2 regions of the Streptomyces sp. NPDC054765 genome follow, and region 2 is predicted to be linked to the other one. Evidence: predicted binding sites of a transcription regulator. Region 2 holds the regulator's gene; the other holds the start of a gene.
What was found. Region 2 encodes HspR, which represses chaperone genes until heat shock. Its sites were predicted from a motif close to TTGAGNNNNNNNNNCTCAA; they were not measured.

Region 1 (5,001 bases), on a different contig from region 2:
TCAGGGAACGGGCCGGACGCGGCACCGGCCGTCCTGCCGGGCCTGCTGCCGGGAATTCCCCGGCAGCGTGACCCCCGGCAGGCCGGGGACCTCGGGCAGGAAGCGGAGCCGAGAGCCCCCCGGACGTCTCCGCAGGGGCGGCTGCTGCGGCTGCTGCCCACGCCCGCCGGCACCCCCTTCACGTTCGGCTATGCCCTTCTTCTCGTGGCCACCTCGCTCTTCGCCGAGTACGCCGACCCGACACTGGTCTCCGAACTGCTCCAGGGCTCCAGCACGGACGTGGTCCATCTCGCGCAGGCCCCGCTGCTGGTGCTGGTCGCCAGCGCCCTGTGGATCGCGGGCGGTATGACCTCCGCGTACGCCATCGGCTTTCTCTTCGTCCTGACGGGCCTGGAGCGGCGGATCGGCGGGCTGCGCACCGCCGCCGTCTTCTTCGGCGGGCATGCGCTCGCCACCCTTGCCACCGAGCTGCCCGTCGCCTTCTCGGTCGCCGCCGGCCGGCTGCCGGAGAGCTCGCTGCACCGCCTCGACTACGGCATCAGCTTCGGCGTGATGACCAGCATCGGCGCCCTCGCGGGCCTGCTGCCGCCCTGGTTGCGTTGGCCGCTGCTGGCGGGTGTCGGCTATCTGGCCGTGACCGATCTGCTCGCCTACACCGACCCGATGACGGACTGGGGCCATCTGCTCTCGCTCACCCTGGGGGTGGCGAGCTGGCCGCTGCTGCGCCGCTGGCGCGCCCGCGGCCTGCGGCCCGCCCCGCTCCTGGGCGACCTGGGCCACCCGGCATGGGGCGGCATGCGGACCTACTGAGCGTCCGGGGCCGCGGGGGCCGCGGGGGCCACGGTCCGTACGGTCGAGCGGTACGTATGGGCGATGGCGTAGGTGCAGCCGCCCAGCAGCGCCAGGCCGGACAGCACACCGCTGACGAACGGCACCCATGCCACGGCGGAGGTCGCCGCCATGCCCAGTCCGGTCGCGCCGAGCGCGGTCAGCGCGACGCCGGGGACGGCGATGCTGCGCCGCTTCCAGACCGCGGTCAGCGCGACGAAGTGCAGACCGACGATCAGTGCGATCCAGGCCACGGCGGTCTCCCCGGGGGCGCCCGCCGCCCGCAGCGCGAGATTGCCGCCGATCAGCAGCACCACCTCGGCCCCCACGACGAACGCGAACTTCCCCCGGAACCAGTCCGCTCGAGGGGACTCGGCGTCCCCGGCCGCGGACTGCTCCAGGCGCCCGGCCCGCAGCGCGAGCGCCAGCAGTCCGGCGAACGTGAGCACCGCGAGCACCCGCAGGGGGATGCCGATCGCGGGAGCGAGCGGGTCGTGCGCGTTGGCCACCACGAAGACTGTCCCGAAGAGTGCGCCGAGGAAAACTCCGGACATCCGCTGCAACATGCGGCGAACGTAGCAGTCATGACGCGGCCTGAGGGGTCACGCCGGGAGGCGTTTTCGCGCGGGCCGGCCGGGCCGCGCGGCGCTGCGGCCTCCTCGCCGTGGACGATGTCCACCCGGGAACCCGGTGGGCTCCCGCGGCGAAGGAATCCGGCCAGGCGCGGCGGGCCCTTGCCTCCTGGGAGAATGGCGGCTCGTTCCGGGCGCGGCCTCGTGCGGTGCTCGCCGGCCGCAGGAGTGCACGCACCGTGTCCCCAGACCACACGCAATCGATTCCGGACACCGTCGATCCCGGCCTGCAGTCCGACTGCGGCAGTTGCTTCGGGCTCTGCTGTGTCGCGCTGCCGTTCGCGGCCTCGGCGGACTTCGCGATCGGCAAGGACGCCGGCCGGCCCTGCCCGAACCTGCGGACGGACTTCCGCTGCGGCATCCACACCGACCTCCGGGCGCGCGGCTTCGCCGGCTGTACCGTCTTCGACTGCTTCGGCGCCGGGCAGAAGGTCTCCCAGGTCACCTTCGGCGGGCGGGACTGGCGGCAGGCCCCCGGGACCGCCCGTCAGATGTTCGACGTCTTTCCTGTCATGCGGCAGCTGCACGAACTCCTGTGGTACCTGGCCGAGGCGCTGACCCTGCCGGCGGCCCGCCCGGTGCACGCCGGTCTGCGCGCCGCGCGGGAGAAGACCGAACGCCTCACCCGCGGCAGCGCCCAGGAACTCACCGGCCTCGATGTGCCGGCCCACCGGGGCGAGGTCAACGCTCTGCTGCTGCGCACCAGCGAACTCGTACGGGCCGCGGTCCCCGGCCGCAAGAAGGAGCGGCGGGGTGCCGACCTCATGGGAGCCCGCCTCAAGGGCGCCGGCCTGCGGGGCGCCAACTTCCGCGGGGCCTGCCTGATCGCCGCCGACCTCACGGGCGCCGATCTGCGCACGGCTGACCTGATCGGTGCCGATCTGCGGGACGCGGACCTCAGCGGCGCCGACCTCACCGGCGCCCTCTTCCTCACCCAGGCTCAGCTCAACGCCGCCAAGGGCGACGCGGCCACCAAGCTGCCCCGGTCCTTGTCCCGCCCCGCCCACTGGTAGTCCGCCCCCGCGCGATCGCTCACAGCGAACGCCTGCGGGGGAACATCTCCCGGCCCGACTGCATTGAGTGAGAAAAGCTCAACTTGTTTGCCGAAGGGGAGATCATGGCTACGACGTCCACCTCGCTCACCCTGCCCGTGCTGCCCCTCGATGACGAGGTCGTGCTCCCCGGCATGGTGGTGCCCTTGGACCTGTCCGACGCGGACGTCCGGGCCGCGGTGGAGGCCGCGCAGGCCGCTGCCACCCCGGGTAACAAGCCGCGGGTGCTGCTTGTGCCCCGGGTCGACGGGACGTACACCGGCATCGGCACGCTCGGGCGGATCGAACAGGTCGGACGGCTGTCCGACGGCGATCCCGGAGCGCTCATCCGGGGGCTGGGCCGGGTACGGATCGGTTCCGGGACGACCGGGCCCGGCGCCGCTCTCTGGGTGGAGGGCACGACCGTCGAGGAGAAGGTCTCCGAGCCTTCCCCAAGCTCTCCACTCCGTTCGAGCAGGGGAGGCCCCTCTCCCGACGCGGTGGCCGAACTCGTCACGGAGTACAAGGCGCTGGCCACCAGCTGGCTGCGCAAGCGCGGCGCCTGGCAGGTCGTCGACCGCGTCCAGCAGATCGAGGACGTCCCGACGCTGGCCGACAACGCCGGCTACTCACCGTTCCTGACCATCGAACAGAAGGTCCGGCTGCTGGAGACCACCGATCCGGTCGCCCGGCTGAAGTTCGCCACCCAGACGCTGCGCGAGCATCTCGCCGAGCAGGACGTGGCCGAATCCATCGCCAAGGACGTCCAGGAGGGTGTCGACAAACAGCAGCGGGAGTTCCTGCTGCGGCGGCAGCTGGAGGCGGTCCGCAAGGAACTCGCCGGACTCAACGGCGACCCGGAGGACGAGGGCGAGGACTACCGCGCCCGGGTCGAGGCCGCCGAGCTGCCCGAGGACGTCCGCAAGGCCGCCCTCAAGGAGGTCGACAAGCTGGAGCGGTCCAGCGACCAGAGCCCCGAGGGCTCCTGGATCCGCACCTGGCTGGACACCGTCCTGGAACTGCCGTGGAACGAACGGACCGAGGACGCCTACGACATCGCCGGCGCCAAGGAGATCCTGGATGCCGACCACTGGGGTCTGGAGGACGTCAAGGAGCGGATCACCGAATACCTGGCCGTCCGCAAGCGCCGGGCCGAGCGTGGCCTCGGGCTGATCGGCGGACGCCGCGGCGGCGCCGTGCTGGCGCTCGTCGGGCCGCCCGGTGTCGGCAAGACCTCGCTCGGTGAGTCCGTCGCGCGGGCCATGGGGCGGAAGTTCGTCCGGGTCGCGCTCGGCGGCGTCCGGGACGAGGCGGAGATCCGCGGCCACCGCCGGACGTATGTCGGCGCGCTGCCCGGCCGGATCGTCCGGGCCGTCAAGGAGGCCGGGTCGATGAACCCGGTGGTGCTGCTCGACGAGATCGACAAGGTGGGCTCCGACTTCCGCGGCGACCCGGCCGCCGCCCTCCTGGAGGTCCTGGACCCGGCGCAGAACCACACCTTCCGCGACCACTACCTGGAGGTCGAACTCGACCTCAGCGATGTGGTCTTCCTGGCCACCGCCAATGTCCTCGAAGCCATCCCCGAGCCGCTGCTCGACCGGATGGAGCTGGTCCGGCTGGACGGCTACACCGAGGACGAGAAGGTCGTCATCGCCCGGGACCACCTGCTGCCCCGCCAGCTGGAGCGGGCCGGTCTGGAGTCCGGCGAGGTGACCTTGGAGGACGGTGCGCTGCGCAAGCTGGCGGGCGAGTACACCCGCGAGGCGGGCGTACGGAATCTGGACCGTGCGGTCGCCAGGCTGCTGCGCAAGGTCGCCGCCCAGCACGAACTGGGTCAGCAGGAGCTGCCGTTCAGGGTCGGCGTGGACCAGCTGCGCCCGCTGATCGGGCGGCCGCACCACACCCCGGAGTCCGCACAGGACCCGGCCGGGCGGCGCACCGCGGTGCCCGGTGTGGTCACCGGCCTCGCGGTCACCGGCGCCGGCGGCGATGTGCTCTATGTGGAGGCGTCACTCGCCGATCCGGAGACCGGGGCGTCCGGGCTCCAGCTGACCGGACAGCTCGGCGACGTCATGAAGGAGTCCGCACACATCGCACTGTCGTTCCTGCGCTCCCACGGCGCGGAACTGGAACTTCCGGTCGCCGGCCTGAAGGAGCGCGGAGTGCATCTGCACGTACCGGCGGGCGCCGTCCCCAAGGACGGGCCGAGCGCGGGCGTGACGATGACGACGGCTCTGGCCTCGCTGCTCTCGGGCCGGCAGGTCCGGCCGGAGGTGGCGATGACCGGTGAGGTCTCGCTGACCGGGCGGGTGCTGCCGGTCGGCGGCGTCAAGCAGAAGCTGCTGGCGGCACACCGGGCCGGGATCACCACCGTGGTCATTCCCCAGCGCAATGCACCGGACCTGGACGAGGTGCCGGCCGAGATCCTCGAATCCCTGGAGGTCCACCCGGTCGCGGACGTCCGCCAGGTGCTGGAACTGGCGCTCACCCCGGCGTCGACCGGAGCCGCG
Region 2 (5,001 bases):
TCATCGTGACGCCACCGACCGACGGGAACCACGAGCGTTTCTTCAGCCGGCTGTCCAAGCAGATCCTGACGAAGTCCGCGACGGATATGGATGTCTCCGGCGGCAAGGGACTCCTGCTGCACCCCGGCGACCGGAAGAACCACGTGATTCCCGATGCCACCTTCGCGCCCACGGAACTGGACCTGTTCCTGGACGCCGAGCCCTGGATGCCCAGCGAAGGCGTCGCCCTGGTCATGGAAGTCACGTCGAGCAAGCCGGAGCACGACCGCATCGCCAAGCGGCGCTGCTACGCCCGCGCCGGTATCCCGCTCCACCTGCTCGTGGACCGCAGCAAGGCCACCATCACGATCTTCAGCGATCCCTCCGGTGACGACTACGTAGGGAACAACACCGCCCCCCTCGGCAAGCCCCTCCCCCTCCCCGCCCCCTTCTCCTTCGACCTGGAGACCGCCGACTTCCTCTGAATCCCGGACCCCGGCCCCCGGCCCGGAACCCGGCGCCCGGCCCCGGAACTACCCTTGCCCCCATGGCCCACGACCTCAGCGCCCTCAGCCCGGAGTACCTCGCCTTCTGGGGCGAGTACCAGATGCCGACGCTCACCACGCTGCGTACGGACGGGACACCGCACGTCGTCCCGGTAGGCGTCACCTACGACGCCGGGCAGCGGATCGCGCGGATCATCACCCGCAAGGACAGCGCCAAGGTCAAGAACGTCCTCGCCGCCGGGGCGGACGGCGCCACCGTCGCCGTGTGCCAGGTCGACAAGGGCCGCTGGGCGACCCTGGAGGGCATCGCGCGGGTGCGTACGGACGCCGGGGCGGTGGCCGACGCGGTGAGCCGGTACGCCGAGCGCTACGGCCGGACCCCGGCGCCCAACCCCGATCGCGTCATGATCGAGATCGCGGTGACCAAGGCGATGGGCCGGGCCTGAGAGCCGGGCCGCCGCTTCCCCGTCCCGCGCCGGGCCGCCGCACCTCCGGCCCGTCGCCCCGCCGGCCCCTGGCCTCCTGGCTCCCTGGCCCCCTCGCCCCCTCGCCCCCTCGCCCCCTCGCCCCCTGGCCGAAAACGGACCCTCCCGCTCCGCCGTAGGCCGTCCACCTGGTGTAGTCAGGAGCGACGGGAACCGAACAGCTCCGTGCAAGGACGGGCGGCATCGGGCCTGTCCCCTGCAAAAGACGGCAGCTGGAGGCCGCATGGCGTCGGCAGTGCACATCGTGACCACCGTTCCTCGCCGTCCGCCCCCCGCCCGTCCGCACCCGCACGCCGAGCTCTGCCCGCGCTGCGGCGGCCGGCTGGCCGTCAACCAGGACGGCTGGAAGATCTGCCACGCCTGCGGATACGCTTCGCCGCCCGGTACAGCCCCTCCTCCACGGGCCACCCGCGGGGGTATCGTCGCCCCCACAGTCGCCACGCCCCGGAGGGCACGATGAACTCGGTCCGAGTGACGGCGATCGCCTGCCTGATGCCGCTGTCCGAGCTGGACGAGGATCCGTTCCTGGTAGATGACCGGAGCCAGCACGACATGTGCACACAGTGGGCGGCTGCCCGTGACTACCGCCTGACCTGCCGGCTCAGCCTGCACCACCTGCGGGCCGACCACGGCGCGCTGTGGCGCGATGTCGAAGAGGGCCTGGTGGATGTGTTCGTGGCGCCCAACCGCCGGGCGCTGGAGAACGCCATCGACGGCACCGCCGAGTTCACCGCACGGTGCGCCGCGGCCGGGGTGCGCCTGGAGACCGCCGACCTCGACGAGCCGGTTTACACCCTGGCGATGAAGTCGCATGTGCACCGCCGGCTGTCGATGCCGACGGCCGGGTACAACGGCTGCTGAGCGGGCGCGGCCCGGGACGACGCACGCACGCACGCACGCACGCACGCACGCAGCACCAGCACCAGCACCAGCACCAGCACCAGCACCAGCACCAGCACCAGGAATGTACCGGGAAGCCCCGGGAGACACCGCGCACAGACGCGACAAGGGCCGGGTTTCCCCGGCCCTTTGCCACCTCACACACCGGGTGCTCGCGCCCCGGCCGGCCGGATCATTCCGGCCGCTTGGGGCGCCACACCACCAGCGCGCTGGTCTGCTGCACATCCTGATACGGCACCAGATCGCGCCGGTAGGAGGCGTGTACCGCCGCCTCCCGCTGCTGCATCGCGCTGGCCGCGCCCTCCAGGGCGCCCTGCAGCTCGACGACCCGCTGCTGCAGGGCCGCGACCTGGTTCTCCAGCTCGATGATGCGCTTGATGCCGGCGAGGTTGATGCCCTCGTCCTGGGACAACTGCTGCACCGTACGGAGCAGTTCGATGTCCCGGGCCGAATAGCGGCGGCCCCGCCCGGCCGTACGGTCGGGCGAGACCAGCCCCAGCCGGTCGTACTGGCGAAGGGTCTGCGGATGCAGGCCGGAGAGCTGAGCCGCGACGGAGATGACATATACCGGCGACTCTTCGGTCAGTTCATAGGGGTTACGACGCTGCCCGCCCCGGCTGTCCATCTCATGCTCCCTTCGCGGCCTGGAACAGCTCTGCCCGCGGGTCGGGGCCCGCGGTCGCCTCGCGATAGGACTCCAGCGACTCCTTCGCCTTGTCGCTGAGGTCGCCGGGGACCAGCACCTCTATGGTGACCAGCAGATCACCGCGGGTGCCGTCCTTACGGGTGGCGCCCTTGCCCCGGGCCCGCATCGTGCGCCCGTTGGGGGTGCCGGCCGGCAGCTTCAGCGTCACCGGCGGACCGCCCAGGGTCGGCACCTTCACCTCGCCACCGAGCGCGGCCTCCGGGAAGGTGACCGGCACCGTGACGGTGAGGTTGTCGCCCTTGCGGCCGAAGACCGGATGGGCGTCGACATGCACGACCACATACAGATCGCCGGCCGGGCCGCCCTGCTCGCCCGGGGCGCCCTTGCCGCGCAGCCGGATGCGCTGCCCGTCGGAGACGCCCGCGGGGATACGGACCTGCATCGTGCGGGCACTGGTCGCCCGGCCGCTGCCCTTGCAGACCTCGCAGGGATCCTGGGCGATCAGGCCCCGGCCCTTGCAGTCGGCGCACGGGTCGGTGAGCGAGAAGCCGCCGCCCGCGCCCCGGCTGACCTGGCCGGTGCCGACACACGTCGGGCAGACCCGGGGCGTACCGTTTTTGTCGCCGGTGCCCGAACACGCCTTGCACGGCGCCTGGCTGGACATCCGCAGCGGGACCGTGGCCCCGTCGACCGCCTCGGTGAAGCTGAGCGTCACCTCGGACTCGATGTCCTGGCCGCGGCGCGCGTGGGTACGCGTACCGGCGCCGCCGCGGTTGAACAGACCGCCGAAGACGTCCCCGAGCCCGCCGCCGAAGCCGCCGCCCCCGCCACTCTGACCGGGCGTGCCCCCGAAGAGGTCACCCAGGTCGAAGTTGAAGGAGCCGCCGCCACCGGCGGGACCCGGCCGGTAGCCGCCGTTGCCGAACAGCGCACGCGCCTCGTCGTACTCCTTGCGGCGCTTGCTGTCGCCCAGGATGTCGTTGGCCTCGGAGATCTCCTTGAAGCGCTCCTCAGCCTTGGCGTCACCCTTGTTGGCGTCCGGGTGGAACTCGCGGGCGAGCTTGCGGTACGACTTCTTGATCTCCGCTTCGGTGGCGTCCTTCGGGACGCCGAGGACCTTGTAGTAGTCCTTCTCGACGAAGTCCTTGGTGCTCATCCCCGACGTCCCTCCTCCCGCACGGATGCTCTTGCTGTCCTCGCGTCAGCCCTCGTCCGGGCCACCGCTCTCCTCGTCCGAAGCCTTGGTGTCCTCGTCGGAGGCGGACTTGGCGCTCTGCGCGCCCGGCTGCGGCTCGGCGACGGCGACCCGCGCGGGGCGGATCGTTCGCTCACCGATGCGATACCCGGGCTGCAGGATCGCCACGCACGTCGTCTCGGTGACATCCGGTGCGTACGAATGCATCAGCGCTTCGTGGATCGTCGGGTCGAAGGGCTCGCCCTCCTTGCCGAACTGCTGCAGACCCAGCTTGGCGACCACGGTCTCCAGCGATTCGGCCACCGACTTGAAGCCGCCGACCAGTTCGCCGTGCTCGCGGGCACGGCCGACGTCGTCGAGGGTGGGAAGGAGCTCGGACAGGAGGTTCGCCGCGGCGATCTCCTTGACCGTGATCCGGTCCCGTTCCACCCGACGGCGGTAGTTCTGGTACTCCGCCTGGAGCCGCTGGAGGTCTGTCGTGCGCTCGTTGAGCGCCGTACGCACCTGGTCCAGCTGCGCCTGGAGCGCTACGTCCGGTACGTCCCCGGCCGGGGCCGAGCCCGCCTTGTCGGCGGACTCGGCCTGCGCCGCGTCTTCGGGAGCGGCGTCGGAAGGGACGTCGGGCTTCTCGTCGAAGCCCGGGGTCTCCTCCGTCACGCGGCACCATCCTTCTTCGGCTTCTCGTCGTCGACGATCTCGGCGTCCACGACGTCGTCCTCGGCCTTGGCCTGCCCGCCGTCAGCGGCGCCCTCGGCACCCGCGGCGGCCTGCGCGCCCTGGGCGTCGGCGTACATGGCCTGGCCCAGCTTCTGGGAGACGGCCGCGACCTTCTCGGTGGCGGTGCGGATCTCGGCTGTGTTGTCGCCCTCGGCGGACTCGCCCTTGAGCTTCTCCTTCAGCTCACCGACGGCTTCCTCCACCTCGGTCTTGACCTCGCCGGGAACCTTCTCCTCGTTGTCCTTGAGGAACTTCTCGGTCTGGTAGACGAGCTGCTCGGCCTGGTTGCGGGTCTCGGCGGCCTCGCGGCGCTTGGTGTCCTCGTCCGCGTACTGCTCGGCCTCCTGGCGCATCCGGTCGACCTCGTCCTTCGGCAGCGAGGAGCCGCCGGTGACGGTCATCTTCTGCTCCTTGCCCGTGCCCAGGTCCTTCGCGGTCACGTGCATGATGCCGTTGGCGTCGATGTCGAAGGAGACCTCGATCTGCGGGACCCCGCGGGGGGCCGGCGGCAGACCGGTCAGCTCGAACATCCCGAGCTTCTTGTTGTACGCCGCGATCTCGCGCTCGCCCTGG

Region 1: the regulator HspR is predicted to act here: its motif matches at 2,537-2,555, upstream of lon (endopeptidase La).

Annotation. Positions count from the first base shown of each region.
Region 1 covers NZ_JBSHBP010000011.1:9,602-14,602, reverse strand. The annotation lists gene ACWGJY_RS09935 (rhomboid-like protein) at 1-810, shown strand, start outside; gene ACWGJY_RS09930 (hypothetical protein) at 804-1,382, opposite strand; gene ACWGJY_RS09925 (pentapeptide repeat-containing protein) at 1,640-2,473, shown strand; gene lon (endopeptidase La) at 2,578-5,001, shown strand, end outside.
Region 2 covers NZ_JBSHBP010000010.1:66,217-71,217, reverse strand. The annotation lists gene ACWGJY_RS09475 (Uma2 family endonuclease) at 1-464, shown strand, start outside; gene ACWGJY_RS09470 (pyridoxamine 5'-phosphate oxidase family protein) at 527-931, shown strand; gene ACWGJY_RS09465 (hypothetical protein) at 1,427-1,831, shown strand; gene ACWGJY_RS09460 (heat shock protein transcriptional repressor HspR) at 2,043-2,495, opposite strand; gene dnaJ (molecular chaperone DnaJ) at 2,497-3,672, opposite strand; gene grpE (nucleotide exchange factor GrpE) at 3,718-4,368, opposite strand; gene dnaK (molecular chaperone DnaK) at 4,365-5,001, opposite strand, start outside.